One region of the Vibrio sp. QJM3NY_39 genome, then DNA from elsewhere that is predicted to be linked to it. Evidence: predicted binding sites of a transcription regulator. Region 1 holds the regulator's gene; the other holds the start of a gene.
What was found. The regulator CRP, encoded in region 1, controls carbon source genes, mostly activating them, when cyclic AMP is high. The targets are predictions, from matches to a motif close to TGTGANNNNNNTCACA.
Positions count from the first base shown of each region.

Region 2: the regulator CRP is predicted to act here: its motif matches at 4,983-4,998, upstream of AC3CHU_RS16970 (NupC/NupG family nucleoside CNT transporter).

Region 1 covers NZ_CM173505.1:292,457-307,757, forward strand. Annotated here, with positions in the region: gene AC3CHU_RS01310 (aspartate aminotransferase family protein) at 86-1,297, shown strand; gene astA (arginine N-succinyltransferase) at 1,405-2,424, shown strand; gene astD (succinylglutamate-semialdehyde dehydrogenase) at 2,464-3,921, shown strand; gene AC3CHU_RS01325 (2-oxoadipate dioxygenase/decarboxylase family protein) at 4,178-4,969, shown strand; gene crp (cAMP-activated global transcriptional regulator CRP) at 5,154-5,786, opposite strand; gene AC3CHU_RS01335 (phosphoribulokinase) at 6,025-6,894, opposite strand; gene AC3CHU_RS01340 (YheU family protein) at 6,972-7,184, opposite strand; gene AC3CHU_RS01345 (hydrolase) at 7,284-8,276, opposite strand; gene AC3CHU_RS01350 (TIGR02444 family protein) at 8,553-9,023, opposite strand; gene AC3CHU_RS01355 (ABC transporter ATP-binding protein) at 9,020-10,942, opposite strand; gene kefG (glutathione-regulated potassium-efflux system ancillary protein KefG) at 11,117-11,701, shown strand; gene kefB (glutathione-regulated potassium-efflux system protein KefB) at 11,688-13,484, shown strand; gene AC3CHU_RS01370 (YheV family putative zinc ribbon protein) at 13,669-13,869, shown strand; gene slyD (peptidylprolyl isomerase) at 13,964-14,560, shown strand; gene AC3CHU_RS01380 (isoaspartyl peptidase/L-asparaginase family protein) at 14,794-15,301, shown strand, end outside.
Region 2 covers NZ_CM173506.1:198,959-214,259, reverse strand. Annotated here, with positions in the region: gene AC3CHU_RS17000 (GNAT family N-acetyltransferase) at 1-254, opposite strand, end outside; gene AC3CHU_RS16995 (HD-GYP domain-containing protein) at 480-1,745, shown strand; gene AC3CHU_RS16990 (PTS sugar transporter subunit IIA) at 1,910-2,359, opposite strand; gene ulaA (PTS ascorbate transporter subunit IIC) at 2,356-3,612, opposite strand; gene AC3CHU_RS16980 (PTS sugar transporter subunit IIB) at 3,622-3,891, opposite strand; gene AC3CHU_RS16975 (hypothetical protein) at 4,177-4,653, opposite strand; gene AC3CHU_RS16970 (NupC/NupG family nucleoside CNT transporter) at 5,266-6,474, shown strand; gene AC3CHU_RS16965 (hypothetical protein) at 6,833-7,102, shown strand; gene AC3CHU_RS16960 (TolC family protein) at 7,217-8,665, shown strand; gene AC3CHU_RS16955 (efflux RND transporter periplasmic adaptor subunit) at 8,662-9,936, shown strand; gene AC3CHU_RS16950 (efflux RND transporter permease subunit) at 9,939-13,082, shown strand; gene AC3CHU_RS16945 (response regulator transcription factor) at 13,237-13,947, shown strand; partial or broken gene AC3CHU_RS16940 (sensor histidine kinase) at 13,944-15,197, shown strand; gene AC3CHU_RS16935 (class I SAM-dependent methyltransferase) at 15,197-15,301, shown strand, end outside.

The sequences.
Region 1 (15,301 bases):
ATTATGGAGAGAGAAAATATCTTTGTCTCACTTATGAACCAGTACGCTTATTTGCGAAGCTTGCGGTATCGAAAAGGAATGTACGATGACAGTGGAAAAAAAAGTAGAACGTAGTCTGTTTAATGAGGTGATGGTGCCTTGTTATAACCCAATGGAAATGATCCCGGTAAAAGGGGAAGGCGCACGCGTTTGGGACCAACAAGGCCGAGAATATATCGACTTTGCTGGTGGTATCGCTGTGAGCTGTTTGGGTCACTGTCACCCAGCAATGGTTAACGCAGTTACTGAGCAAGCAAACAAGATTTGGCATTTAAGTAATGTCATGACCAATGAACCTGCATTACGTCTAGCGAAGAAGCTAACCGACGTATGTTTTGCAGAAAAAGTATTCTTTGCCAACTCTGGTGCAGAAGCGAACGAAGCAGCATTGAAGCTAGCTCGTCGTTGGGCAGCGGATGTTCACGGTCCTGAGAAATCTGAAATCATTGCATTCAAACAAGGTTTCCACGGTCGTACTTTCTTTACCGTAACGGTGGGTGGTCAAGAGGCTTACTCTGATGGCTTCGGTCCTAAACCTGGCGATGTAACTCACCTGCCTTACAACGATATTGCAGCGCTAGAAGCGCACATCTCAGATCGCACATGTGCAATCATGATGGAACCTTTGCAAGGCGAGGGCGGTATCATATCTCCAACATCTGAGTTCGTGAACACGGTTCGTGAACTGTGTGACAAACACAATGCGCTGCTTATCTTTGATGAAGTGCAAACAGGTAATGGCCGTACGGGTAACTTTTACGCTTACCAAGGCCTAGGTGTGACACCTGATATCCTAAGTACAGCGAAATCACTAGGTGGCGGTTTCCCAATCGGCGCAATGCTAACGACCACCGAACTCGCGACACACCTAAAAGTCGGTACGCACGGTTCTACTTACGGCGGCAACCCACTGGCGTGTGCCGTTGCTGAAGCGGTTGTTGATGTCGTTAGCCAGCCGGAAACGCTAGCTGGCGTGAAAGAACGTGAAGCAATGTTCCGTGATGGTTTAGCTAAGATTAACGACAAATACCAAATATTCAGTGAAGTTCGCGGTAAAGGCCTATTGCTAGGTGCAGCACTTAATGATGCATGGCAAGGTCGTGCTCGCGATGTATTAGTAGCAGCAGGCGAACAAGGCTTGATGGTACTGGTTGCGGGTGCAAACGTGGTTCGTTTCACGCCATCACTGGTTATCACTACACAAGAAATTGAAGAAGGTTTATCAAAACTAGACAAAGCAATCGCTACGCTAGTTTAGCCTGAGCGGCGTCATAGGAATGATCGCCATTAGAGCGATCCCATGACGTACCGCTAAAGGCCCAAGATTCTCGTTTTGGGCCTGTTTTGCATCTGGAGGGAATATTGATGCTAGTTGTTCGCCCAATAAAATTATCTGATTACGATGCGTTGCATACCTGCGCGGTTGAGTCTGGTCACGGATTCACATCTCTTCCGGTTAACGAAGAACTGTTAACCAACCGAATTACTCATTCTGAATACAGCTTTGCTAAACAAGACGTGACTGAACCTGGTGATGAAGGCTACCTAATGGTTGGCTTTGATACCGAAACCGGAGAAGTCGCAGGTACCACAGGTATCGAAGCCTCAATTGGCTGGGATGTTCCGTTTTACTCTTACCACATCAGCAAAGTGGTTCACTCATCGCAAAAGCTTGGCGTGAATAACGTCGTGAAGCTACTGACTTTCGGCAATAACTACACCGGATGCAGTGAGATCTGCACACTGTTCTTACGCCCGGCTTTCCGTGGTGGATTGAATGGTCGTTTGATGTCTAAGTGTCGCTTCTTGATCATGTCTGAGCACCCAGAGCGTTTCTCGAAAACGATTTTTGCTGAGATGCGTGGCGTATCAGATGCAGAAGGTAACTCTCCTTTCTGGCAATGGCTGCAAGAGCATTTCTTCTCGATTGATTTTACGCTCGCTGATTATCTAACGGGTATTGGTAAGAAAGGCTTCATTGCTGACCTAATGCCGAAGTTACCTATCTACGTGAACCTACTGAGCAAAGAAGCTCAGGCGGTGATTGGAGAGGTTCATGACAATACGCGCCCTGCACTTAAGTTGCTGGAACGTGAAGGTTTCACCAACCGTGGCTATGTCGACATCTTTGATGGGGGCCCAACGGTTGAGTGTGATCTAAGAAATATCGAATCAGTGCGTCATGCGATTCGAGCTCAAGTGACAATTGCAGAGCATTCAAGCTCTAAAGACTTCCTCATTGGTAATACCTCGTTTGAGTACTTCCGCGCAGTAGCCGCGAAAGGCGCGTATGACCAAGCTAGCGACACAGTGATTTTATCATCTGAAGTAGCAAGCGCTCTTGAAGTAAAAGAAGGCGAATTCGTTCGCATGTTGGCTCAATAAGAGCGGCGATTATCTGTCGAAGATTTTAAGGATAGAAGTATGACTCAGTGGATAGCAGGACAGTGGGTGGCAGGTCAAGGTGACGCCATGACATCAGTAAGCCCATACAATAATGAAGTCGTGTGGCAAGGCGATAGCGCAACACCAGCACAGGTTGAATCTGCAGTAGCAGCGGCGCGTGACGCTTTCTTAGTTTGGAAAAAATTGAGCTTTGCAGAGCGTGAAGCGATCGTGTTGAACTTTGCTGAGAAGGTAAAAGAGAACAGCGAAGAAATTGCACAGATTATTGCAAAAGAGACGGGTAAACCGATTTGGGAAACTCGCACTGAAGCGGGTGCGATGGCGGGTAAAATCGCTATCTCTATTCGTGCTTACCACGAACGTACGGGTGAAGCTTCACGTGAAGCCGCAGGCAACCAAATCGTACTGCGTCATCGTCCATTAGGTGTAATGGCAGTATTTGGTCCTTATAACTTCCCTGGTCATCTACCTAACGGTCATATTGTTCCAGCACTGCTATCGGGTAATACCGTGGTATTTAAGCCGTCAGAGCAGACACCTTGGACGGGTGAGTTTGCGATGAAACTATGGCAAGAAGCTGGCCTTCCTGCTGGCGTAATTAACCTAGTACAAGGTGCCAAAGAGACAGGTATCGCACTGGCTGATGCTAAAGGCCTTGATGGCGTGCTGTTCACAGGTAGTGCCAATACCGGTCATATCCTGCATCGTCAATTCGCGGGCCAACCGGGCAAGATGCTGGCACTAGAAATGGGCGGCAACAACCCTATGGTGATCAGCGACCAATTTGGTGATGCTGACGCGACGGTTTATACCATCATTCAATCGGCTTTCATCAGTGCGGGTCAACGTTGCACGTGTGCACGTCGCTTGTATGTGCCTGTTGGAGAGAAGGGCGATCAACTGCTCGATAAGCTCGTGGCTGCGACCTTGAAGATTCGTGTCGATCAGCCATTCGCTGAGCCAGCACCCTTCATGGGGCCACAAATTTCGGAAGCTGCGGCTAAATTCATTCTGGACGCGCAAGCTAATCTGCAATCGCTAGGCGGTGTAAGCCTAGTAGAAGCAAAGGCGGGTGAAGCGGCGTTTGTTTCTCCGGGTATTATTGATGCAACCAACATTGCTGAATTACCAGATGAAGAGTACTTCGGTCCATTGCTACAAGTAGTTCGTTACCAATCGCTAGAGCAAGCGGTTGAATTGGCTAATGACACACGCTTTGGTTTGTCTGCAGGCCTAGTTTCAACAGACGATTCTGAATGGGAATACTTCGTTGACCATATCCGTGCGGGTATTGTTAATCGTAACCGCCAGCTAACAGGCGCAAGTGGTGATGCACCATTTGGTGGCCCGGGTGCTTCAGGCAACCTACGCCCAAGTGCTTACTACGCGGCGGACTACTGTGCTTACCCAATGGCGTCAATGGAAGGTGGTGAAACTCAACTGCCAGCGACATTTAGCCCAGGTATTGAGCTTTAGTTTAAGCTCTTAAGCTATAAGTTCATGAATCATAAGCTTATGAGCTCTAGGTTCATGAATAACAGATTCATTGGTTAATTGTGTAATGAGGAAGCGGTGTTATCGCTTCCTTTTCCATCACGTCCGACACCTAGATTGGGCGGTAGATAATAATAGAACAAGTATGTCACAGGCTGATGGCTGCTGACTCTGTGTCCAGCCTCTCCCTCTCTAATCCAAATTACTAGCTTGCTAGAACCTCTGACAAGGAGTCACCATGACGCCCGATCTACTCTTTAAATCACTATGGGACGATTACATTCACAGGCTTTGCCCATCGGCCGAGAAAGTTCATCATCTGCTGAAAGAAGACGAAGCCCTGATTAATGATCACATTGCACTGCGAACTTTCAATGTTGCACCGCTAGGTATTGAAACACTGGCTAAGCCTTTCCTTGAATTAGGCTACAAGGCTTGTGGCGACTACTTGTTTGAGAGCAAGAAGTTAGTGGCTAAGCACTACGAGCACCCAGACCCAAACCAACCGAAAGTGTTCATTAGTGAGTTGAAGGTAGAAGAGTGTTCAAGTGACTTACAACAGATCGTTGCGAAGTTGGTTGAGCAAGTAGACGCAAGCAAGCTTCAAGGTCATGAGTTCTTGTTTGGTGGTCGCCTTTGGGATCTGAGTTTCGCGGATTTCCAAGTGCTAGCAAAAGAGAGTGAATACGCGTCTTGGCTAGCGGCTCATGGTTACGGTGCAAACCACTTTACGGTGAGTGTGAACCAGCTTAATGAGTTCGATGAAGTACAGACTGTGAATGACCATTTGAGTGATTCAGGTTTCACTATCAATGCATCTGGCGGTCAGGTTAAAGGCTCTCCAGAGGTCTTATTAGAGCAATCATCTACAATGGCAGACAAAGTGCCAGTTTCATTTGTTGAAGGCAATGAGGTGATTCCTGGTGGCTTCTACGAGTTCGCTAAGCGTTATGCGATGGCGAATGGTGAGATTTATACAGGGTTTGTTGCAGCATCGGCTGACAAGATCTTTGAGAGCACCAACGGTTAAAGAAAGATACGAGCACGGGCTTTACCCTAAAGATGCGGGTACGCTTCGCTTTGAGAGTGTTTGCGCTTGGACGCGGGAGGTGCTCCATTCGCATCTCGCATCTGCTCTCTAGATCTTTAGAAAACAAAAAAGCCACCAAATTTGCATTTGGTGGCTTTCAAATTTTTGGCTCAGTTAATCGAGATTAACGAGTGCCGTATACCACGATAGTTTTACCGTGTGCAGAAATTAGGTTCTGCTCTTCTAGCATCTTCAAGATACGACCTACTGTCTCACGAGAACAACCAACAATCTGGCCAATCTCTTGACGAGTGATCTTGATTTGCATGCCGTCAGGGTGAGTCATTGCATCTGGCTGTTTCGCTAGGTTAAGTAGCGTTTGAGCGATACGACCTGTTACGTCAAGGAACGCTAAGTCACCAACCTTTTGGCTAGTTACTTGTAGACGGTTTGCCATTTGCGCTGAAAGGCGCATTAGGATATCTGGGTTCACTTGGATAAGTTGACGGAATTTCTTGAAAGAAATTTCAGCTACTTCACAAGGAGATTTTGCACGAACCCATGCAGTACGCTCTTGGTCTTCTTCGAAGAGGCCAAGTTCACCAATGAAGTCACCTTGGTTTAGGTAAGAAAGAATCATTTCCTTACCTTCTTCGTCTTTGATAAGAACTGCCACAGAACCTTTAACGATGTAGTACAAGGTTTCTGCCTTTTCACCAGCATGAATCAAAGTACTTTTTGAAGGGTACTTATGAATATGACAGTGTGAAAGGAACCACTCTAATGTTGGATCGGTTTGGGGTTTACCTAGAACCATAATATCTTACTTCCTCTGCAGGGTATGCTTGCCGCTTTCCGTATTTTAGCTAAGCCTAGATTGACTTGTAGGATAAGAGCACTCGTTGAGCGCTGCAAGCTATCTTGTGTTTCGTTTAAGAATAGTATCCTTTTTCAGGTACTATTTCTTGATTTTAATCGTGACCAAGCTACGATTTTTACGCAAAATTGTGCACATGATCACGGTATGAAAAGTAATCAACCAGAATGGCGTCTTGTTAACCTATTTTTCCGGTTTCGATGAGCTGTTGTAGGATGGGCCTTACAATGAGCTCCATAGCAAAACTCATCTTGCCGCCTGGCACCACAAGCGTGTTGTGGCGTGACATAAATGAGCCATCTATCATAGCCAGAAGGTAGGGAAAATCGACGTTTTTGATGCCACGCAAACGTATAACCACGAAGCTTTCGTCTAAACTTGGAATCCCTTTGGCGTTCAGTGGGTTCGATGTATCTACGGTTGGAACACGCTGAAAGTTGATGTGAGTACGCGAAAATTGTGGGGTGATGTAATTAAGGTAATCATCCATTGAGCGAACAATAGAATCCATTACTGCTTCGCGTGAGTGCCCACGATCGCGTGTGTCACGAACGAATTTTTGGATCCACTCAAGGTTGACGATTGGCACCATGCCGATCAGCAAGTCGACGTGCTGTGAGACATTGATGTCGCCATCTACCACGCCACCATGAAGGCCTTCGTAGAACATCACATCGGAATTTTCTGGGATCTCTTGCCATGGCGTAAAGGTGCCCGGCATTTGATTGTAAGGCACGGCTTCATCGAAGGTATGTAGGTAACTACGGACTTTACCCGTGCCTTCATTACCGTATTGACGGAAGAACTCTTCTAATGCGCCAAAATCGTTGGCTTGTGGACCAAAGTAGCTGATGTGCTTACCTTGCTCGCGAGCCTTACGGATCTCGACATCCATCTCTGGTCGAGTGAAGCGATGGAAACTATCCCCTTCAACCCAAGCGGCCTTCACGTCCATCATATTGAACATTTTTCGGAAGGCTTCTGAGGTAGTGGTGGTGCCGGCTCCTGATGAACCCGTCACCGCAATAATTGGATGTTTAGCGGACATGACAACCCTTGTCTTTTGAGTAACTTACTTGTTAGCAATCGTTTACCACTATAACACGGCTCCTTTATGAGCGCAGCTTAGAAGCGTTTTGTGACTTGAATATCAACGGTTTCATGCAGCTCAGAAAACACGATGCTGACTTCCTTTGAGGCTAATTGATGTTTCACTTGATCAATCTTGTTTTGCAGTGAAACCTCTACGTCGCCGTAGTCTGTGCCTTCACGCAGCACGAATTCTTTAATGAGGTTTTCCAGTGTTTCTGGCGCAATGTCTTGCCATGGGATGATCATAAATACTTCTCTCTTTTATGTTCATAAATAGGTTTATTGATGTGTTGATTACCGTGTCTAGTGACGTCTACTACTCAGTCCTTAACAAAGGCTCGGTCATTATGCCGAATCTTGGATACTTTCATAGTAAGCAGGCAACGCTTCTTCTAACCAAAACCTTGGTTTGAGCGTGCTACCGGTAATGAACCCCACATGGCCGCCTTTTTGAAATAGGCGATAGTCGATGTTGTCAGGCAACACGAACTTTGGAATCACGTCGTCTGTCATAAACGGATCGTCTTTGGCATGGATGATCTGAGTCGGTAGCTTAATCTTATTAAGTTTAGGAAGCGCTGAGCACTGAGCATAGTAGTCCTGAGCATTCTTGAACCCGTGCAGAGGCGCAGTAATCCGTTCATCAAACTCATACAGCTTGTCTATCTTCTTAATGGTTTCGGCGGTGATACCGAGCTTTTCTTGCAGCAGCTTAATCTTTTTCAAGGCATTCGATTTGAGAGAGTTGAGCAGGTACTTTTTATAGAGCTTAGAGAAACCTCGCTCAATACGACTAGAGCAACAAGCCAGATCAAAAGGTGCAGAGACAATCGTCGCCGCCGACAGCAATGGGTCGTCCGCGTACTCAGCCAAATAGTTCGCCAGCATGTTACCGCCCAAAGAGATACCAACCGCTACCTTAGGGTTATTGGGAAACTGGGCGTGTAGATGTCTTAGGAAAAAGCGTGCATCTTCGACTTCACCTGAATGGTAAGCGCGAGCCAAGCGATTGGGCTTTCCGCTGCAGCCTCTGAAGTGCATCATCACTGATAGCCAGCCATCTTTAGCAAAGGCATTCATCAGTCCGTTGGCATAAGGGCTTTCAAAGCTTCCCTCTAAGCCATGGAATAGAACGAATATCGGCTTGTTACTTCGAGCCTCATTACTTGGGGTGTCACCCTCTGGCGATTCGCTCCAAGCAAGATCGAGAAAGTCACCGTCGGGTGTTTCTAAGGTTTGCCATTGAGGGTCAAACAATGCCTGCTTTCTAATAAATCGTGGCACTAAGGTTTGTAAGTGCGGATTAGATAAACCAGCGGCTGCGGTAAATATTGTCATAAAAACAGTCCATGCTTCTTTTATGGGCTTTGATAAAGTGTTGAGCTTTTAGCGAAACGCCCACGTTTTTATTTGAGCTTGGTTGATTCTCGGTATAAGCGCAAGGGTTTCACTGATACGGGTTACAAAAACAGGGTGTAAGTAACTGGTTGAATATTGTCGAGATTGAGCTTCAAACATATTGCCAGTCATGCGCGCCACTCCCGTGTGGAAACGAAGAGCGATACTACCAAGGTAAGCTTGGATCTTGATTGAAGATTAGAGAAAGGAAACGCGTTAGGGTTGAGGTGCTGGTTCAGAAAAAGCGTCGTAGAGGTTTTCAGCCCCTAATAAACGACAGTATTGAAAAGCGAGTGGTGATTGCTGGTTAGCCGTAAGCTGAAGAGAATTAATGCAGTCGACGAGATCAGATTGCTGTTGCTTCTCTAACTGCAGTTCAAATTGGAGAGCTTCACGGTAGAGGGAATCGACGACTTGAGGTTTGAGGTGCTTACGCAGCTCTCGGTAGCTATGAAGCAGGGTTTCAGAGCGGCTTAAGCACTGTTGTACCTTGTGCCACTCTTCTTCGGCAAAAGACAATTGCTGCTCATCGAGCCATTTGAGAAGCAGCAGTAGATTGACGTTGCCGTGGAACTGGTTTTGCAAAGCTAGGCACGCATCCTTTACACCGCGCACACTGTAATACTGAAGGCTAAATTGCCATAGTCGTTCCAGTGTTAGTGATATTGGTGCGTGCTCTGGGCTCATAAGCTATCCATATCCTGTTCCATCTGCTCAAGCTCTTCTTGAGTGGACATCCAATCCATTTCAACTTCTTCTAGCTGCGACTTACTGCTCGCTTGGAGAGCGAGTACTTTATTCAGTTTAGCCTTATTTTCAGCTTCATACAGTGAAGTGTCGGATAATTCTTGCTCAGCTTCTTCGAGAGATAGCGTTAACTTATCCATCTGCTTTTCAAATTGAGTCAGCTTTTTACGAAGTGGTGCCGTCAGTTTACGGAACTCGGCTTCTTTACGTTTCTGCTCTTTTTTCGCTGCTGCACTGTTGGCTCCGTCTTTTGCTGGTGCCAATGCTTGTGCTTCTTTGCGCTCAACTTTCTGCTGTTCGGTTAGCCACTTGTAGTAATCGCTTAAGTCACCATCAAACGGTGCCACCTGACGGTCGTGCACAAGGTATAAATCATCAGTAGTCGCACGAAGTAGGTAGCGGTCGTGCGATACGATAACCATCGCGCCTTCAAACGTTTGTAGGGCGAAGGTCAACGCCTGACGCATGTCGAGATCCAAGTGGTTGGTTGGTTCATCGAGTAACAACAGGTTCGGCTTTTGCCATACCAGTAGCGCTAATACTAAACGCGCTTTTTCACCACCCGAGAATGGCGCCACCTTGTCGAGTGCTTTTTCACCTTGGAAGCCAAAGCTACCTAGGTAGTCACGCAGTTGTTGCTCGGTGTGTTTCGGCGCAATTTGCATCATGTGCTGAAGTGGCGTTTCTTCTGGGTGCAACGTCTCCAATTGATGCTGAGCGAAGTAACCCATCTTAACGCCTTGCGAATAGCTCAGCTCACCGCCTTGCTGTTTCAGTTCACCTGAAAGCAGCTTGATTAGCGTTGATTTACCAGCACCATTTCGACCAAGCAGACCAATTCGGCTGCCGGGTACTAGATTAAGGCGAATCTTCTCTAGAATCAGATTGTCATCATAGCCCGCTGATACTTCATCCATCATCATGATTGGATTTGGTAGCGCGTCTGGCTCTCTAAACTCAAAGCTGAATGGATTATCAAACTGAGCGGGCAGCACTTGTTCCATTTTCTCTAGTGCTTTAATACGGCTTTGCGCTTGGCGAGCCTTTGATGCTTTGTAGCGGAAACGGTCAATGTAGCTCTGCATGTGAGACATTTGTTTCTGCTGCTTTTGGAACATTGCCTGCTGCAGGATTAACTTTTGTGCTCGTTGAGTTTCAAACGATGAGTAGTTACCGGTGTATTCATTGAGCTGCTGGTTTTCAACATGCACGATGCGGTTGACGATAGGATCTAAGAAGTCTCTATCGTGCGAGATAAGAACCAGTGTGCCTGGGTAGTTTTGTAACCAACGCTCTAGCCACATTACTGCGTCTAAATCCAAGTGGTTGGTAGGCTCATCGAGTAGCAGTAAGTCACTGCGACATAGAAGGGCTTGCGCTAAGTTCAAACGCATACGCCAACCACCCGAGAACTGGGTTAGGTTCCATGTCATTTGCTCTTGGCGAAAGCCTAGGCCATCCAATAACTCGGCAGCACGTGCTTTGATGCTGTAACCACCAATGGTTTCAATCTTGCCGTGGATCTCTGCGACTAATGTGCCGTTGTCGGCTTGTTCCGCTTTCTCTAGTTGATCTTCAAGGCCACGGTATTCACGGTCGCCATCAATCACGTATTCAATGGCTGTTCTTTCTAATGCTGGTGTTTCTTGAGCAACCCAAGCCATTTCCCAATGAGCTGGTTTACTGAACGAGCCTGCATCAATAGACAGTTCGTCCTTGATTAGGGCGAACAGCGTAGATTTACCACAGCCGTTTTTACCAACCAAACCGATCTTGTCGCCAGGATGAAAAGTCGCAGATGCTTGGTCGAGGAGTGGCTTACCACCGCGGAGCAATTGAATATCAGAGAAAGTAATCATAATTGAAATAGCATAGAAATTAGAGGTGAACAGACGCCTGCATAGTAGGCTGAAACCAGATAAAAGTCGATCACAATGCAATTTGCGTTATGATGCCAATAACATATTAATAACTTTTGCTTAAATTCTTGTGGCCTTGCCACCGTTTAGCCCTCAAAGGAATGTTTCAAAGGAATGAGTAATACTCCCTCGACAGACAAAGCCGTGCCAAAGGTGTTAATAATCTACGCACACCCAGAGCCGCACACCTCTATTGCTAATCAAATGATGGTTAAAAAGGTCGAGTCGCTCGGTCATGTCAAAATTCACGATCTCTACGCCATCTACCCAGACTTCTTTATCGATGTGCCTTATGAGCATGACTTACTCCTAGAGTACGATGTGATTGTGTTCCAGCATCCTCTGTTTATGTATTCCTGTCCTTCGTTATTGAAGGAGTGGTTTGATCGTGTGTTAGGAAAAGGATTTGCATTCGGTGAGCAGAGTGCGCTTAAAGGCAAACACTGGCGCAGCGTTATTACTACCGGTGGTAAAGAAGAGGCGTTTGGTGCCGCAGGCTATAATAAATATCCATTACAAGAGATCTTGCAACCATTCGAGCTAACCGCTGCTTTGTGTCAGATGCACTGGATATCCCCCTTAGTTTTACACTGGGCGAGAAATGTTTCGGATATGACGCTTTACCAACACGCAGAAGCGTATCGAAATTGGCTGCGAGACCCGCTACAAGATATAGGAGCGAATAATGGCTCTGACTAATGATTTTCTACAAAGTAGCGTTATATTTTTAGCGGCTGCTGTGGTCGCGGTTCCTATCGCGCAGCGCGCTGGCCTAGGCTCAGTACTCGGCTATCTATTAGCTGGCGTGGCGATTGGCCCTTGGGGGCTTGGTTTAATCAGTGATGTCGAAGCGATTCTACATTTCTCCGAATTCGGGGTGGTGCTGCTGCTTTTCTTGATTGGCTTAGAGCTTAACCCTAAAAAACTGTGGCAGATGAGGGCGCCTATTCTCGGACTCGGTGGTGCGCAAGTGCTGATCACCACCTTGATTATTACCGCTATCTCCTGTTTGTTCGGATTAACATGGCAAACCAGCCTGGTAATAGGTATGGGTTTAGCGCTGTCTTCGACAGCCATAGCCTTACGTGTTATTGAAGAGCGGGAGCTCGGCGGTAAAGAAGCGGGGCAATCCGGCTTTGCTGTATTACTTTTCCAAGATATAGCAGTAATCCCTATGTTGGCGATGCTGCCTTTGCTCGCTGGTAATACGGGCGGCAGTTGGGCTGACATGTTGTGGATGCTAGGTGGTGTGATTGGCTTGCTTGTCGGTGGTCACTTCTTGTTGAGACCACTGTTCCGATATGTAGTCATGAGCGGTGTGCGTGAGTTATTCACAGTTGCGGCGCTGTTATTGGTGATTGGTATTGCCGTCATCATGCAGCAGATTGGTTTGTCGATGGCACTCGGTACTTTCTTGGCGGGCGTACTTCTGGCTGAAAGTGAATATCGACATGAGCTTGAAATCGCCATAGACCCATTTAAAGGGTTACTGCTCGGCCTGTTCTTTATTTCGGTGGGTATGGCGGTGAACTTAGGTTTACTGGCAGAAAGTCCATTCGCAATATTGATCGCGGTGTCGTCTCTGGTCGTATTGAAAGGCTTGGTGTTGTATGCGCTGGCTCGTATCTTCGGTACTCAAACTAAAGCGCGCAGCCGTATGGCGATGATTCTCAGCCAAGGTGGTGAATTCGCTTTCGTTATTTTTACCGCGGCGAGTGCACAAGGCATCCTAAGTGGTGACCAAGTGTCGTTCTTACTGGTGGTTGTGAGCCTTTCTATGGTGACCACGCCATTGATGCTTAAGCTGCAAGATCGCTTCTTTGCTCGTCAACTCAATCAAATCAGTGAAAGCGCGATGTCTTCTGATGTTGTCGATCGTAGCCCTCGAGTGATCATTGCTGGCTTTGGTCGTTTCGGTCAGATCATTGGACGTCTAATGTATGCCAACAAGATTCGTATCACCGTTCTTGAAAGTGACGCCAGCCAAATCCATATACTTAGAAAATTCGGCTACAAGGTATTCTACGGTGACTCAACTCACCTTGAACTATTACGTGCTGCAGGCGCTGATAAGGCTGAAGCCATTGTGCTGTGTACCGACTCTCCCGATGAAATCATGAAAACCGTGGATTTGTGTAAGCAGCATTTCCCGAAGTTGAAGATCTTAGCGCGTGCTCGAAGCCGTGTTGAAGCGTATCAATTACTTAACCATGGTGTAAGCAACTATTCTCGTGAAACTTTTCTTGGGGCTCTAGATTTAGGTCGTCAAACATTGACTGAACTTGGTATGCATCCATATAAAGCGAAGCGAGCAGAAGCACATTTTAGGAAATTGGATAATGGTATGCTCAAAGAGTTGCTTCCTCAGCATAGCGAAGATGCTGAGTTAGCTCAGAGAGCGAAAGAAGCTCGTAAAGAGCTTGAAGAGATCTTTGGACATGAGATGGAAAATGATCACCAATCTAGAAACTATTGGCAATAGCCTGAACTTAGAAACTTAGAACTTAGAACTTAGAACTTAGAGCTAATCGCTTGAGCTTAGCTCTGTAGTTGTTCTTAAAAACTGTAACTTAAAGAATCAATCTAATAATAAACGCGGTCTCTGCTTAGTCTCGAATAGAGCATGTGGGAAGAACTGCGAATCCAGAGTAGTAAAGGATATGAACGTGAAACAGAAAAAACGCTTTATCGCAGGGGCGAGTTGCCCAAGCTGCAAGACCCAAGACACACTCCGCTGGTGGGTTGAAAATAATATCGAGCTGGTGGAATGCGTCGATTGTGACTTCACTGAGCAGCGTAAACCGAAAACTGTAGAGAAATCTGAACACGCGAATCAAGAAATGATCGGTATTTTTAAGCCAGAATGATTGAGTTTCGTTAATTGATCCCCATAATATCCTGGTACAGAATTTTTCCTAAGCTCAACTGTTCGAGCTTAGTCCAAACCTCCTTGGAGCTCTCATGAAAATTGAAAAGAACGTAGTAGTTAGTGTTGCATATCAAGTGAAACTTGAAGATGGCGTAGTAGTTGACCAATCAACTGCAGAAGCTCCACTAGATTACCTTCACGGTCACAACAACCTAATTACAGGTCTTGAAAAAGAGCTTGAAGGCAAAGTAGCTGGCGACAAGTTCTCAGCAACGGTTACTCCAGAAGACGCTTACGGCGAGCACAACGATGACTTAGTTCAACGTGTTCCTGCAGACGTATTCCAAGGTGTTGAGCAAATCGAAGTTGGCATGCGTTTCCTAGCGGATACTGACCAAGGTCCAATCCCAGTTGAAGTGACTGAAGTAGATGGCGACGAAGTTGTTGTTGATGGTAACCACATGCTAGCTGGCCAAACTCTAACGTTTGACGTTGAAGTTGTAGCCGTTCGTGAAGCGACTGAAGAAGAAGTTCAACACGGTCACGTACACCAAGAAGGCGGCTGTGGTAGCCACGGTCACGACCATGATCATGACCACGAAGGCGGTTGTTGTGGTGGCGAAGGCCATGACCACGCTGAAGAGAAAAAAGACGGCTGCTGCGGCGGCGGTAGCTGTGGTTCTCACTAATACCGAACTAGCGGTTTAGTTTAAGAATATTGAAAGCCTCCCTTGTGGAGGTTTTTTTCGTTTAAGTCTCGCTTTTTGAGCTGACTTTTAATCTAGCGAACTCAGTATCCGTAAATCTAAACATCCGCGAATCTAAGCATTCGTAAAGAGTTTGGTTTTCCCTATCAGACATCAAACCATGGATGTGATATTGATAGCACAACATTATAAGACGACGTCAGTGGAGAGTTTGCATGTCACAGCCTTTTTCAATTGCTATTCATGGTGGTGCAGGAACTATCTTGCGAGAGCAAATGAGCGATGAATTAAAAACGGGTATTACCGAGGCTTTGGAGAAGTCGGTTTTGGCTGGCTATCAAGTGTTGCAATCGGGTGGAGATGCGCTGGATGCAGTGGTTGCGTCAGTCAAGGTGATGGAAGACAGCCCGCATTTTAATGCCGGTAAAGGCTCTGTTTTAACTCATGACGAATTTGTTGAGATGGATGCTTCTGTGATGCACGGTCGCGAAATGGATGCGGGTGCTATTGCAGGTGTCCGCCATATCAAAAATCCAATTGAACTTGCGCGTGATGTGATGCTTAAAAGCGACCATGTGCTGCTGATTGGTGAAGGCGCAGAGAAGTTTGCGTTTGAGCATGAGTATATCTTCACCGAGCAAGATTACTTCTTTACTGAGCGTCGTTATGACCAACTTCAGTCGATGAAAGAGAAAGGCATCTTTGCTTTGTCTGAAGCAAAAT
Region 2 (15,301 bases), on a different replicon from region 1:
GTATTGAAGCTGCAGTTACCGACGATCTTTCCTTGATACACGATGGCACATGTCATGCTTTTCCCTTCAGCATAATCGTGTAATGAGCGTTGGATGAAAATCCTAAAATCTTGCTCTGTTTTGCAGTGCGGTGGCCATGCTAACCACTGGCTAAGATACTCATTTTGGCTTTGTGAATAGTCAGCGTAATGGGCAGCGAAACTTTCTTCGACCAATGCGATGGATAGTTCGTTATCGATAATCGTTTTAAACATGTCTTTCCTTTTCTTTTGGCTGATGATTTAGTGATTTTTGGTCGGCAGGCTATAATGTCGCATGATTTTCAATATGCAACCACTTGTAGCACGGATTTTTCGTGATACGTTAGTTCTATCACGAAACTCATTAAACCTTACAATAGTTGTGTATATAACCATTAGCTATGCATTAGTATTAGCAGCCTAAATATATAAAAACTATAAAAATGCTAGGCTTAAATAATGAATCAACATTGCCAAGAGGTAACCGTAGACCTAAGAAAGGCTCTATTTGGTATTGCTAAGGCGCTTGATAACGTCGGTTTTGAAAGCAAAAACCATGGGCAGAGGGTCGGTTATATCGCGTATCGATGTGCTCTGAGCGTCGGGTGGGAAGAAGAGCAGGCCCAACTTGCGTTCTCATTAGGGTTAATTCACGACTGTGGCGTATCGCAAATTGATGAGCAGCTCAGCTTAACTTCTGGGTTTGTGCCCGACTCGAGCTATCACCATTGTCAGAAGGGCTACCAAATCTTAAAAGAGTGCCCAGTTCTTTCTATATTCGCTAAGCCGGTTCTTTATCATCATACCCCGTGGGCTGAGTTAAAGGCGATTCATATCAGCGAGTTAGAAAAAGAATTGGCCGCGATCGTGATGCTTGCCGACAGAGTCGATTATCTATACGGCATAACCTCTTCTGATCGTTATGGAAATTTAACACCAGATGGAAAAGCGAGCATTATCGAATGTTTGACTGAACAAGCGGATGAGATGTTCGAAACCAACCTTGTACAACACATGTGTGAGCTGGTCGATCTGGATGATTTTTGGTTCTCGATGGAAATCCCTTACATCGAGAACATGAGGGATAACTTTGAGCCTGTGCCATTCTTCTCTCAGCAAATGTCGCTGGACGAGACGGTGGCCTTTGCCGAGTTTATCGCCAATGTTGTTGATACAAAAAGTTCGTTTACTTTTAAGCATTCGTTGAAAGTCGGGCAGCTTTCTGAATATCTCGCTAAGCAGTTGGGTTATTCATACACAACTCAGCGTAAACTCTATTTAGCAGGGCTAGTTCATGACATCGGCAAACTGCAAACACCTAATGACATTCTTCATAAGCCGGATTTGCTGACCGAAGAGGAGTATTGCTGTATTAAACGCCACGCAACGGACACTCGATTCGCACTGCAAGAGCTGTTTAGTTCTCCTCAGGTATGTCAATGGGCATCCAATCATCATGAAAGGTTAGATGGATCAGGTTACCCAATTGGTAAAACGGCGGAAGAGCTGGATCAACCGAGTCGGATCGTCGCTGTGGTAGATGTATTCCAAGCATTATCTCAATCACGTCCTTATCGTGCTGGTATGACGTTAGAACAGACGATGGCTATTTTGAGAGACTATGTTGAAAACTATAAGTTAGATCGAGAAGTGTTTGAATGTCTTGAAAAACACGCACAGTACTGTTTCGAGTTATCAACTGATAAAAGAATGTACGCGTTTTAACGCTAGTGAATGGTTTCGAGGTGTGATGCCTTCACTCATACTCGATGAGAAATGACCAATCACCAGAAACAGAAAAGCGATAGCCGAGGCTATCGCTTTTTTAGTGGGGGCTTTCAGGAGATAAACATCAGTAGGAACTAAAGGTTAAGGCCTAAAAATTGAAGCTAGTATCGTTTTAAGATCTCGATGATCTCTAGCTCTGTTTCCGCTGCGATAATGGCATCAATGTCATCATTATTTTGGAACAACTCTGATAGCGCCATAATAGTATGGATATGGCTGTCTGAGTCCATCGCTGCCAGAGTGATTGAAAGGTAAACGTCACCGTTGTCTTCCGACTCTAAATCAACACCCTTTTTGAATACTGTCACCTGTAGTGATGCTTCGTTTACACCATCTTCAGGACGAGCATGAGGCATCGCGATCTTTGGTGCTAGAACATAGTACGCGCCGATGTCTTTGTGCTTTTGCTTGATAGCTTCAACATAGCTTGCTTCGATTTTTTTGCTTGATAACAGTGTTGAACAGGTTAAATCAATCGCAGCATCAACCGTTAGGTTCTCTTCAGAGTTGATGATAACGCCTTGGTTACCGATTAAATCAAATAGGCTCATGAAACAATCCACCCTAGAATCAGACCAACTACACCGAAGTCGAAGTCAGCAAACGTTGTTGCTTCAAGACCCAGGCCACCCAGTACAGGAAGTAGCAGCATCGGTAGGAAAGAGATACACAGACCTTGCGTGAATGAACCTAGGATTGCACCGCGTAAACCGCCTGTTGCGTTACCGTAAACACCAGCTGCGCCACCAACGAAGAAGTGAGGTACCACGCCCGCTACAATGATTGTCCAACCAAGTGCACCTTGTACTGCCATTGCTAGTAGACCAGCAGCGAAAGAACAAAGGAAACCGATAAGTACCGCGTTTGGCGCTACAGGGAATACCATTGGGCAATCTAGAGCAGGTTTTGCACCCGGAACTAGTTTGTCAGAAATACCTTTAAATGCAGGAACGATTTCAGCAATTAGCATCTTCACACCTTGCAATACGATGTAAACACCCCCTGCAAAGATTAGAGATTGCATGAAGGTAAACACAACCCAGTTTTGACCGCTTGATACTGTTTCTACAAACTCGCCGCCCGCAATAATAGACGCAAGCATGAAGAAGATTGCCATTGTTGTTGCTACTGCTACTGGCGTATCACGTAGGAACATTAAGCTTTTAGGAACTTGGATGTCTTCTGTTGATTTTGATGTGTCACCGAATTTGCTACCAATGAAGCCAGACACGATGTAAGACAGTGTCGAGAAGTGACCGATAGCCAGTTGATCAGTACCCATCACTTTTTCAGTGTACTTTTGGCCTAGCGCTGGCATCACAACCATTAGTGTACCCACAATGATAGAGCCAATTGCGACTAGAGCAGTGCCTTCAATGTTTGCTGTAGACAGAATTACCGCTACTAGCATAGACATGAACATTGTGTGGTGACCCGTTAAGAAAATATATTTTAAAGGAGTAATGCGAGCCAATAAAATATTCACAACGAATGCAAAGAACATAATTAGAGCCATTTCATAACCGAATGCTTCTTGTGCTAATGCAACAATTGCTTCGTTATTTGGAATAACACCACTTACGCCGAATGCTTCAGTAAATACAACTGAGAAGTTATTTAGTGCGCCAACAAGAGCGCCAGCACCAAAACCTAAAATTAGGAAACCCATTACGGTTTTAATTGTGCCTTTTAGAATGGTAGAAATATCAGCTTTTTGTGCAACAAGGCCAATGAAAGCAATTAAACCTACCATGATTGCTGGCTCTTTTAATAAGCCGAGCATGAATTCGAAAAAGTTTTGCATAATTTGACCTTACATGAAAGTTTTTAGTTGTTCTTCGATTGATGCTTTGTCAAAAATATTTTTAAGGCTGATGATATTCTCTTTTCCACCGTCTTTCAGTTGGTTAGCAACGTCTGTTGCCGCGACCCAAATATCCGCATTGCTTGATGCTGCAGAAGATAGATCTTCGTGATCAATCTCTGCTTCGAAACCGATTTTTTTAGCCACTTCTTTCACTGCCATTTCCATCATTAGTGAAGTACCAAGGCCGTTACCGCAAACTACAAGAATCTTTTTCATAATATTTGTCTCAATTGGATTTTAGGGGTTGAGAAACTGCGTTCTCTTATTGTGTGAGAGCATAATAATGGAAATATTCAGATTTCAATAAGATCTACATCACAAAGCCAAAATGAGATTGTGATGGAGATCTCGTTAATTCGTGTTAAAGATCCAGAGTGAGACTTTGATCAAATTTAACTTTTCACTCGAATATGCAACGTATCTTATTGAGAAAGGCAGGAGTAAATGTATTTATTTTTCGGAAGGCAAATATTTAGAGGATCTGTGAAATAAAATAGATAACTAATCGTATCGACCGTAATCGGTAAGCATTTTCTTAAGCATGCTATTGACGTCTTTGGTCTTTTTATTTCTTTTTGTTAATTGACTAAGAGAGGTTGGCTTTGGAGCCTCAGTTTTATCATTCTCAACATCTTCGACCTTATCTTTCATTTTTTGTACGGCTGGTAATAACATTCGAATTTCTTCGTTATTAGTGTTGGTTAGTACCACAATATTTTCAGATTCAACTTGGGTAATGGTCAATATTCCATGTTTAACGGATTCAACCTTTTCACCAATCATAATTGATTCAGGTGCGACAGAGCGATCGGTTAACTGACCTGTACGTAATTTCGCCGCACTGATAGCGCGGATATTTCCGGTATTTTCAAACGCGACAATAACAGTATAGGTGTTATAATATTCAACTACTGTCACATAGCCATGTCTATTTGTTTTGAATTTAGCTCCATTGTTCATGTCGTGCGGAGCTTCCATTTTCTTCAAGTGTTTCCTCTCTTAGTCTCGATGGCTGTTATATATAATCAGCTCTATTAGTATTTTATAGATAATTATTTGGTGAGATCATACAAAGTATATACGCATCTAAACTTAAGATGAATCTTGAAGTATCGGGAAATGAGGCAGAGCACAGAAAAGTAGTAAGAATCACACAGAATTAACCGAGTGATTACGCTCGTACGTTTAAAGGCTTAACATTACAAATTCAACTTCATACAGGTTGTTTACAGTTTTTATGCATACAAAAGACGATAAACACTGCGTTTTGTTTAATCCTTGACCGCGCGATCGTTTGCGTCAAAAAATGTGATGAAAGTCTCACTTAACTGTTTATACTTCTTTTCCGGTTTTAAGCCGGTGCTTAGCCAATACAAGCCGTCACATGGATATGTGAATGACCCCACGGACCGGACCAGCTACGTTCCACTGCTTGTATAAGGTGATTTTTACATGAACAACTCGTTGTTACAGTCGCTAACGTTGTTAGCTCCTTCATCGCGTAGCGTTTTGCTTGCGGTTCTTTGTCCTATTCCTTTGATGTCATTCGTTTGGCTCATGTTCACTCTTTAAGGATTACTAGGACACATTATGAATATTCTATTTGGTCTTGTCGGTGTTATTGCACTGATTGCTTGCGCATGTCTGCTATCTGAGAGTCGCTCTTCTATTAACTGGAAAACGGTCTCTCGTGCACTATTACTTCAAATCGGCTTCGCTGCTTTGGTGTTGTATTTCCCTTGGGGACAACTGGCGTTAACAAGCCTAAGCAATGGCGTTTCGAGCTTGCTTGGTTTTGCAGACGTTGGTATCGCTTTCCTATTTGGTGATCTGGCTACTGAAGGTTTCATTTTCGCGATTCGCGTACTTCCAATCATTATCTTCTTCAGTGCTTTGATCTCTGCGCTCTATTACTTAGGCGTTATGCAGAAAGTGATTCAAGTTCTTGGTGGAGCCGTGCAAAAACTGCTGGGTACCAGTAAAGCTGAATCTCTAGTTGCAACAGGTAATATCTTCCTTTCTCAGGGTGAGTCTCCTCTTCTTATTCGTCCCTTTTTAAAGTCTATGACTCGTTCTGAACTGTTTGCTGTAATGGCGGGCGGCATGGCGTCAGTAGCCGGCAGTGTACTGGGTGGCTATGCAGGATTAGGTGTTGAACTTAAATACCTTATTGCAGCAAGCTTCATGGCGGCTCCGGGCAGCCTATTGATGGCGAAGATCATTGTTCCTGAGCGTAGTACTCCGAGTGACTACGACCACATTGAGCTAGATAAAGCTGACCAAAGCAACGTGATCGATGCATTGGCAAGTGGCGCAATGAACGGTATGAAGGTGGCGGTCGCTGTCGGCACTATGTTGGTTGCATTCGTGAGTGTGATTGCAATGGTCAACACGGGTTTAGAAAGTCTAGGCGAAATGTTCGGTTTTGCGGGCATTACCCTGCAAGCCATCTTCGGTTACCTATTCTCGCCTCTTGCATGGTTAATTGGTATCCCGAGTGATGAAGTATTAATGGCAGGTTCTTACATCGGTCAGAAGATCGTAATGAACGAGTTCGTTGCTTTCATCGACTTCGTTGAGAACAAAGCGCTGCTATCTGAACATAGCCAAGTCATTGTGACTTTTGCATTGTGTGGTTTTGCCAACATTGGTTCTATCGCGATTCAATTAGGTTCGATTGGTGTGATGGCACCAGAGCGTCGTGCAGAAGTGGCAAACTTAGGTTTGAAAGCAGTAGCGGCTGGTACGTTAGCTAACCTAATGAGTGCATGTTTAGCGGGTATCTTCATCCTGCTTTAAGCTAGATTAAGTTAAAGTAGCTAGATTCAATAAAAGCGCTTAAATTTAGTAAAAGCGGGTATCTTACTTACGGAGTTTACGTAAGAAGGGTGTCCGCTTTTTTGTGCCTGCTCGTTAGGTTGATTAAGGTTCTAGCCACCACTTCTCATTGTTCTGTAGTGTGTTAGGCTCACTCGGAAGAGTAATAGAGCAAGCTCCTTTTATCCGATATACTTGAATATCATTAGGTTGCGATTAATAGCATTCGACTTCGATTAAGAACATTCGACTTCGATTGAGAATATTCGGTTTCGACTAAGCACATCCGCTTTCGACTAAGAACAATGGCAACCAAGTCCAATAAATCAAAGGTCTCCCCATGAACATGCGCGTTCTCATCGGTCTTATCACTGCCTTTATCGGCTTGTTTGCGATGGTTTATCTTATTGCTGGTGGTACTCAGTTCCCTATCTCTCAGTGGCCGCAAGAGGCTTACCACGGTTTAGTCTTCAGCATCGTATGGGGCACTGGCGTCGCCGCATCGGTGGCGTACTTCTTCTCGGCATTGGTGTTTGTGACTATTGCAGTGGTCTGCTATGCGATTGGTTATAAGATCGGTGGGCTCTTTTCTAGTAAGTCAGAAGCATAAAACAGAAGTTTAAACGTACACTTTTTGCATTTTCTTTTAGGGTTAACGTTCGCCTTAACCCTCCCTTAACCTCCAGCTCGTTATCTTGCCTCCATTCTTACAGGAGACAAGAAGATGAAATTGAATCTTCCTTTAAAACATTCCCTTATTTCACTTGCTCTAATCGGGTTGATCGGTTGCACGACAACCAGTCAGGCTGACTATGTTTCGTTAGCAGAGCAAAGCACTAGCAAGACACAGCAAAGCTTGCTTTCAGAGCTGATCCAACAAACCTCTGAAGAACAGGCTTTGAACCAGCATGCTTCTAATGAACAAGAGTTAGATACAGAGAATCTACAACTCACCGATTTAGTGAATGCGCCGAAGCTCGATCTCTATATCGAGCGCGCTCTACAGAACAGTCCAAGCCTTCAACAAAGTATCACAGCACTCAAAATTGCCTATGCACAGCAAGGTGTGACGTCTGGCGACCGCTTACCAACCGTCGATGCGAGTTTTTCTGGTCAAGCTGACGAAGGCACTAACGGCTCAAGCACCACTGAAAGCTACACTACGGATGTCACGGTCGGTTGGGAGTTGGACTTATGGCAGAAATTAGCAGACACAAACAACGCCGCGTTAAAAGATATTGCGACGTCTCAGGCTAACCTTCAGGGCGCTCAAGATCTTTTGGTCGCGAGTGTTATGAGAGGTTGGCTTGATATCAGTTTGAAGCAGCAGCTTGTTGATATTGAAACGCAGCGCTTAGTGATCCTCGAAAACAACGAAGAGCTGGTTTTAGAACGTTATCGCACAGGGCTAGGTAGCCTTGAAGAGCTAGATAACGCCAAAACGAGCAGCGCATCGACTCAAGCAACTTTGGCCGATTACCAAGAGCAACTGGCACAAAGTCGACGCGCGTTAGTTTTGTTAACGGGGCAGTGGAGTGGGGAGTCTGAGGAGTTATCACTTGCGGATCTCGGTTCATTCCCAACCATCATTAACCCGCTAGACAACATGCCGACGCAAGATCTGGCAGGGCGTCCGGATCTTCAAGCGGCTTTCTTCAATATTGAAGCAGAAACACTACGTGCCGATGCCGCATACAAAGCGATGCTGCCGTCGATCAGCTTATCTGCAAGCCTAACCGATATGGCGGAATCTCCGAGCGAAGCGCTGCTTACCGGGCCTTTGTGGAGTGCGCTTGGCCAAGTATCGGCACCACTGTTTCAAGGTGGCAAGCTGAAAGCCCAAGCAGAGATTGCTGACTTAACCACAGAAACCAGTTACTGGGCTTACCAAGAAACATTGCTTAGTGCGGTAAATGAAGTGGAGAACGCGATGGGTCAAGAGTCGTCATTAACTCTTCAACAGCAACACCTAACGAATGCCTTGGTGAGCGCACAACGCAGCTTCACCAGCTATGAAGAGAAATACCGTCAGGGTTTGGTCGACATTTTTGATCTACTTACTGTTCAGCAACAAACCTACGACCTTGAAGCGCAGCTAACACAAACCATTTATAACCGTCTCGTAAACCGAATTGATTTAGGCCTAGCTCTGGGCTTGGGAGTATCTTCATGAAACTGAACACCATCACAATTGCCATCACTCTAGTGGCTGGTTCAAGCATCTTTGCTGCCCTTGCTTACAACGGTTCTCAAGTGGCTCCTGCTCCTCAAAAGGCCAATGAATTAGCGGTTTCCGAGCCTCAAGCTATGGTTGTTGACACTAAGTCTATTGAAACTAAGTTTGTTGACACTCAGTCTCTCGAAATGACGCCTGTTGAAACGACAATTTTGTCTGCATCGCAGCAGCAACAAGTGTCTGTAATACTCGCAACACTGGGTGATTACCAAGCGGAAGTGGTGGGATACGGAGAAGCGAAGTCGCGTTATGAGTTGATGTTTTCGACTGAAGTTAGCGGTCGAGTGGAAGCGATTAGTTCACAGTTCGAAACTGGACAAGTGATTAGCGAAGGTGACGTGATCGCTAATATCGATTCGACCAGTTACCTACAAGCAGTGACGCAAGCAAAGGCCAATGTTGCTCAAGCTCAACTGGATTTATTGGAAGAGCAAAGACAAGGCGAACAAGCTAAGTCTGAATGGCAACGCTCTGGTTTGTCCGGCGAGCCTGATTCGCCTTTGGTATTGCGTAAGCCCCAATTAGCACAAGTTACCGCAGCTCTAGAAAACGCCAAGTTAGAACTAGTTAAGGCTCAGCAAGACCTCGAAAAAACAACATTAGTTGCCCCTTTTGATTCGTTGGTTGTGAGCCGTGATGTTCAACCGGGAAGCTATGCACAAACGGGTACCCAAATAGCTACTTTATACAGTATCGATGAAGTTGAGGTTTCTGTGCCTCTGTCTGAAAGCCAATGGTTGAGCTTACCGAATAGCGATAACACGCAATTGAAAGTACAACCGTGGTCAGTAACGTTGTCGAGTTCTGATGGTCAATACCAATGGCAAGGTTATGTTGAACGAGTTGAGCAACATTTGCAGCAAGACACTCGTCAACGTTCGTTGATCGTGAAAGTCGATAATCCTTTGGAACAACAGAAAGATCTTTATCCGGGCACATTCGTTAAAGCAACGATCTCGGGTAAGCAATTAACTCAATTATGGGAACTTCCAGCTTCTGCACTTTCGCAGCAGGGTGACCTGTGGTTTGTGGATGACAACGGTCAGCTTTCTAAATCAAACGCGGATGTTGAGTTTGAAAAGGGCGGTTTGATTTACATCGATCCTACCAAACTGGGCGTGGAAATTGACGAGTGTGTTCAAGTGGTTAAGCGTCCGTTAAGCAGCTTTAAAGCAGGCATGGTCGTTCTGGCTAAGGCGGAGGGTTAATCATGTCAAACAAGCAGCATACAGGCGCTATTGCATGGTTTGCTAACAACTCTGTGGCAGCGAACTTATTGTTAGTGGGCGTGATCATTATTGGCGTGTTATCGCTTAACACGTTACGTAAAGAGGCCTTCCCAAGTCTTGAACCCGATGTTGTCACAGTTTCAGTGACTTATGACAGTGGTGACCCTGTTCAAGCGGAAGAAGGGTTAGCGATCAAGATCGAAGATGCGTTAGAAACTGTGCCGGGTATTAAGCGTATTACGTCGACTTCTGATGCGAACGGCAGCCACGTCTCGATTGAGAAAACGAGCACCTATGATCTTGATACTCTGTTAACCGACGTTAAAACTAAGGTTGATGCGATCAATAACCTGCCTGCGGGCGCTGACAATCCTGTGATTGATAAGGCTCGCATGCAAGACCACGCCTTATGGGTACAGCTTTATGGGGATGCAGACCGAGCAACGCTGCAGAGCTTAGCTGAGCAACTAAAGTCGGATTTACTGAGCCAATCGGCCATTCGTGACTTAGAGATTAAGGCTAAAGCCGATCCTATGATCTCGGTCGAGGTTGATGAGAATAAACTTCAAGCTTATGGATTAACCCTGACTGATGTTTCAGAAGCGATCAATGCGGAATCTTCTGCGGCTATTTCGACGAGCCTTCGCAATGGCGAGAAAACGGTTCGTTTGAAGGTGTCTGATCAGGCGTACGAGATCCAAGATTTCAACGCGATTCCGGTAATGACTACCACCGATGGTACGCAAATTACACTGGGTGACATTGCCAACGTTGAAGACATGTTTGCCGACGATACCTTCATGCTTTCTCGTTACAACCAACATAATGCAATGGCGATTCAGATCGTGATGGATGAATATGGAGATGTCGTCAGCATCGTTGAACAGGCTCAACAAGTGGTAGATCGCTGGGAAAACAGCAACATGCTGCCGAGCGATGTCGAAATCGAAACGTGGTACGACAAAAGTACCATGATCAAAGACCGTTTGAGCCTGTTGGTGAAGAACGCGTTAACGGGTATTGCTTTGGTGTTCATCGTGTTAGCGGTATTCCTTAATGTGCGTGTCGCTTTCTGGGTGGCTGCGGGCTTACCGTTCGTATTCTTTGGCACCATGTTCTTCATGACAGACACCTTTATGGGGTTAACCATCAATGAAATGACCACCTTTGGTTTCATTATGGCGCTCGGAATAGTCGTCGATGATGCCGTGGTGGTTGGGGAGAGTATCTACTCCACACGCAAAGAAGAAGGCGACTCGATCGGCAGTACTATTCGAGGCACTATGAAGGTGGCATCACCAACCATATTTGGTGTGCTAACGACGGTTGTTGCTTTCTTAGCACTGGCTAACGTTGAAGGTAAAATGGGTCAGATTTACGCTCAGTTCGGCACGGTCGTGACTATCTGTTTGTTGCTGTCTTTGGTTGAGTCTAAGTTCATCCTGCCATCGCACCTCGCGCACATTAATACCAAGCGCAGCGATAAAAAGGGGCTGTGGGCTCGTGTTCAACATGCTGCCGATACTGGACTCGGTTGGTTTAATAAGCGCATTTATTGCCCTGTGATTGAATGGGCGCTGAAGCTGCGTTATGCCGTGGTGATGGTTTTCTTGTCGCTACTAATCTTAGTGGCAGGGCTACCAATGACTGGGGCGGTACGTGTGGCATTCTTCCCTGATATGCCGGGCGACACCGTGACTGCTGACATGTCGATGCAAAACGACGCGAGCTTTGGTCAAACACAACAGAACTTGCTAGTGCTTGAAGCGGCGGCAACACAAACGGATGAAACTCTGAGAGCGCAATACGGTGTTCAAGATGAATCATCGGAACTGCTTAGCCTTCAGGTTATCGCCGATGCCGATGATTCTGGCCAAGTGAAAATTGAATTGGACAGCGACAGTGTTTACACATCGAACGAGTTTGCAGATGCTTGGCAAGAGACTGTGGGCCAAATGGAAGGGGTTAAGAAGCTCAAGATCTTGTCTAAAATGGAGATGGTCGACAACTTCAAAGTAGAATTAAAAGCGTGGAATGAAGAATCAGTTTCGGCGGCCGGCAATGAGTTCTTAACCAAGCTTCAAGCTATTGACGGTGTGAGTGGCATTGATCATAACTTGGATCTGGGTGAGCCTCAGTATCGTTTCGAATTAACACAACAAGGTCGTGCGTTAGGTTTTGATACGGCAAGTCTTTCACAGCAAGTATTACAGGCGTTTGGTGGTGACATCGTTCAGCAATTCCAACGTGGTAAAGATGAGGTGAAAGTTCGAGTTCGTTACCCAGAGTCGGATCGTCAAACCATTGCGGATATCAAGCAATCGAGCGTGAGAACCAACGACGGTACCGTGGTGCCTTTGAGTACGGTTGCTGAGGTGCATTCAGACTACCAAGTATCAGAGATCACACGCATTGATAGCCAACGTGCAGTGTACATCAGTGCAGTATTGGACAAAGAGGTGGTTGCGCCTGCTGAGCTTGTTCATCAGTTGCAAGACACATTCGTCCCGGATCTAGAAGCGCAATATCCAGGGTTAACGGTCGATTTTGCAGGCGAAACCGAAGAACAAGAAGAGACGGCCAGCTCAATGATGAGTATGTTTGTACTCGCGATGATTGCTATCTATACCTTACTTGCTATCCCATTGAAGTCTTACATTCAGCCTGTGATTATCATGACGGCGATTCCATTTGGTATTGTTGGGGCAATCTTAGGGCACTGGTGGAATGACTTAACAATCAGTATCCTATCGCTAAACGGTATTCTAGCGTTGAGTGGTGTGGTGGTGAATGACAGCTTGTTGTTGGTTTCTCGTTTCAATGAGCTAATCAAAGAGCAGGGCAAGTCGGTTCACGATGCGATTGTTGAAGCGTGTTCTGGTCGACTAAGAGCCGTGTTACTCACATCGGTCACCACGTTCGCAGGTTTGACGCCACTATTAAGTGAAACGTCTCTGCAGGCTCAATTCCTGATCCCTGCAGCGGCGGCACTAGGTTACGGCATTTTGTTTGCGACGTTTATTACGCTGATTCTGACGCCAGCATTACTAATGATTCAGTGTGAGATTAAGTCGCTGATTCTTAAAGTCACAAATCGAGTCAAAGGCGTTGAACAAACGGCTTAACCATGGCTAAGCTAATGATGATATTTAACGGGTGGATGCTGAGTTAGTCTCAGCAGCATCTGTTTAGGTTCATTAGCAGTCAGGCTCAATAGGCTAAGGCATTACAGAACTGCGCATTACTAGCCACAATATAACTAAAATAGAGGTCGCCATGATGGCAGAATCCGTCACTAATAAACTCACAGATAAGCTTCAATTGCTTTTGGTTGAAGACGACCTCGATTTGGCTACTGCTGTTATTGATTACCTCGATTTAGAAGACATCCAGTGTGATCATGCAGCAAATGGTTTAGCTGGACTCAATCTAATTGAAACTAATCGCTATGACGCAGTAATTCTCGATCTCAACTTACCTAAAATGAATGGCTTGCAGGTTTGTGAGAACTTGCGGGCACAGGGGATCGACACACCAGTATTGATGCTGACGGCGCGTGATACGCTTGATGATAAGCTGACAGGCTTTTCAAAAGGTGCCGATGACTACTTGATCAAACCATTTGCGATGGAAGAGTTGATTGTTCGAGCTCAAGTATTGGCAAAGCGGCGCAGTGGTCAGGTTAGCCGCTTATCGGTGAGTGATCTGGAGATCGACCTTAAACAGCATCAAGCTTATCGTGCGAACTCACCTCTAAAGCTTTCCCCAACTGCGCTCAAAATCTTAGAAGTTTTGATGCGATCTAGTCCTAATCCTGTTTCACGAGAGACGATCATGCAGGGCGTGTGGGGCGATGATCAACCAGACAGTAATAGCTTAAAAGTGCATATTTTCAATCTACGTAAACAAGTCGATGCTGAACAAGAGAACAAATTACTTCATACCATTGCGGGCAAAGGGTTTGCGATTAAGGAGCAACCAGAAGGATGAAGATTAGACCAAGCTTAAGAATCTATGTATTGCTGGCGATTCTGGTTACGGGCGTAACGACGATTCTGGTTCTATCAGCATTGAGTATAAATTACTTTATCTCAGGTATGGATGTCGCTATGCGTGGCTCTATGATTGCTCAAGCTCAGCAAGAGGTTGTGAAACTGGGCAAGCCTATGACCAATCAAGAGTTTACGGTTGCAACGCAATGGAGCGATTTACCACAAGGTATTCAAACTCATATTGAGCAGAGTAACGTTGAGTTAAATGTCATATAAAAAAAGGTTCTTGGTAAGTCAATCTTTGCACCGCCAAAAGAAGGTTACTTTGTTATGAAAGTGATGAAGGGAGCCGAAGTGCGTTACGTTTCTGCTGTGTTTAACCAAAAACAAGACCATTTCTTAGAAGACAAGGCACTGCCTCACTTTGTGACAATTTTCCTGACTGCGTTAGCCGCGATTGTCCTGTTTTTCGCGATTTTAGTTTTGATATTACGTAAAGTAGCATCGCCTGTTGAACAGTTAAAAACCTGGGCTAAGTCGTTAGACAAAGACAACCTCAATGAACCCACACCAGATTTTCACTTCAGTGAACTGAACACCTTGGCTAACATCATTCGTGATAGCTTGAGCTCTGTTCAAAACAGCTTAGAGCGGGAACAGAAGTTCTTGGGTTATGCGAGCCACGAATTACGTACCCCTATTGCTGTCACAAGAACCAACAGTGAACTGCTAGAGAAGCTGATTCAAAAGGGTAAGAGCCCAGAAAAGCAGCTTGAAGTGATAGACCGAATTAAGCGCGCGGGTTTCACTATGACAGACCTGACAGAAACTTTGTTGTGGCTCACCCGACAACAAGACAAAGACCTGCCTCTTGATAACATTCATCTTGGCGATATGTTGCAACAGATAAACCACGACTTAACCTACTTACTCAATGGGAAACCAGTTACGGTTAGCTTAGAGAGTGATGAATCACAATATCAGCTACCAGCCGGCCTAACACGCATTGTGTTGACCAATTTGATTCGGAACGCCTATCAGCACACAGGGAATGGCACTGTAGATATCGTCCAAAAGGGTTCAAGAGTCGTTATTGTTAATTGCAATACGGATGGCTCAATCGAAGATAATGAATTAGGTTTTGGCCTCGGCTTAGAGTTAACAGAAAGGCTACTCGCACAATATGATTGGCAATACCACAATCAAGAACAGGCTGGTGGTCGAAAAGTTCAGGTGGACTTTACGTAATGCACTGGCGTGATCGTTTTAAGGTGTATTGGTACCATCGAAAACAGACTAACCGCTCGAATGGTGACAAGGCTAAAGCTCTAGGTTGGACGAGCGAAGAGAGT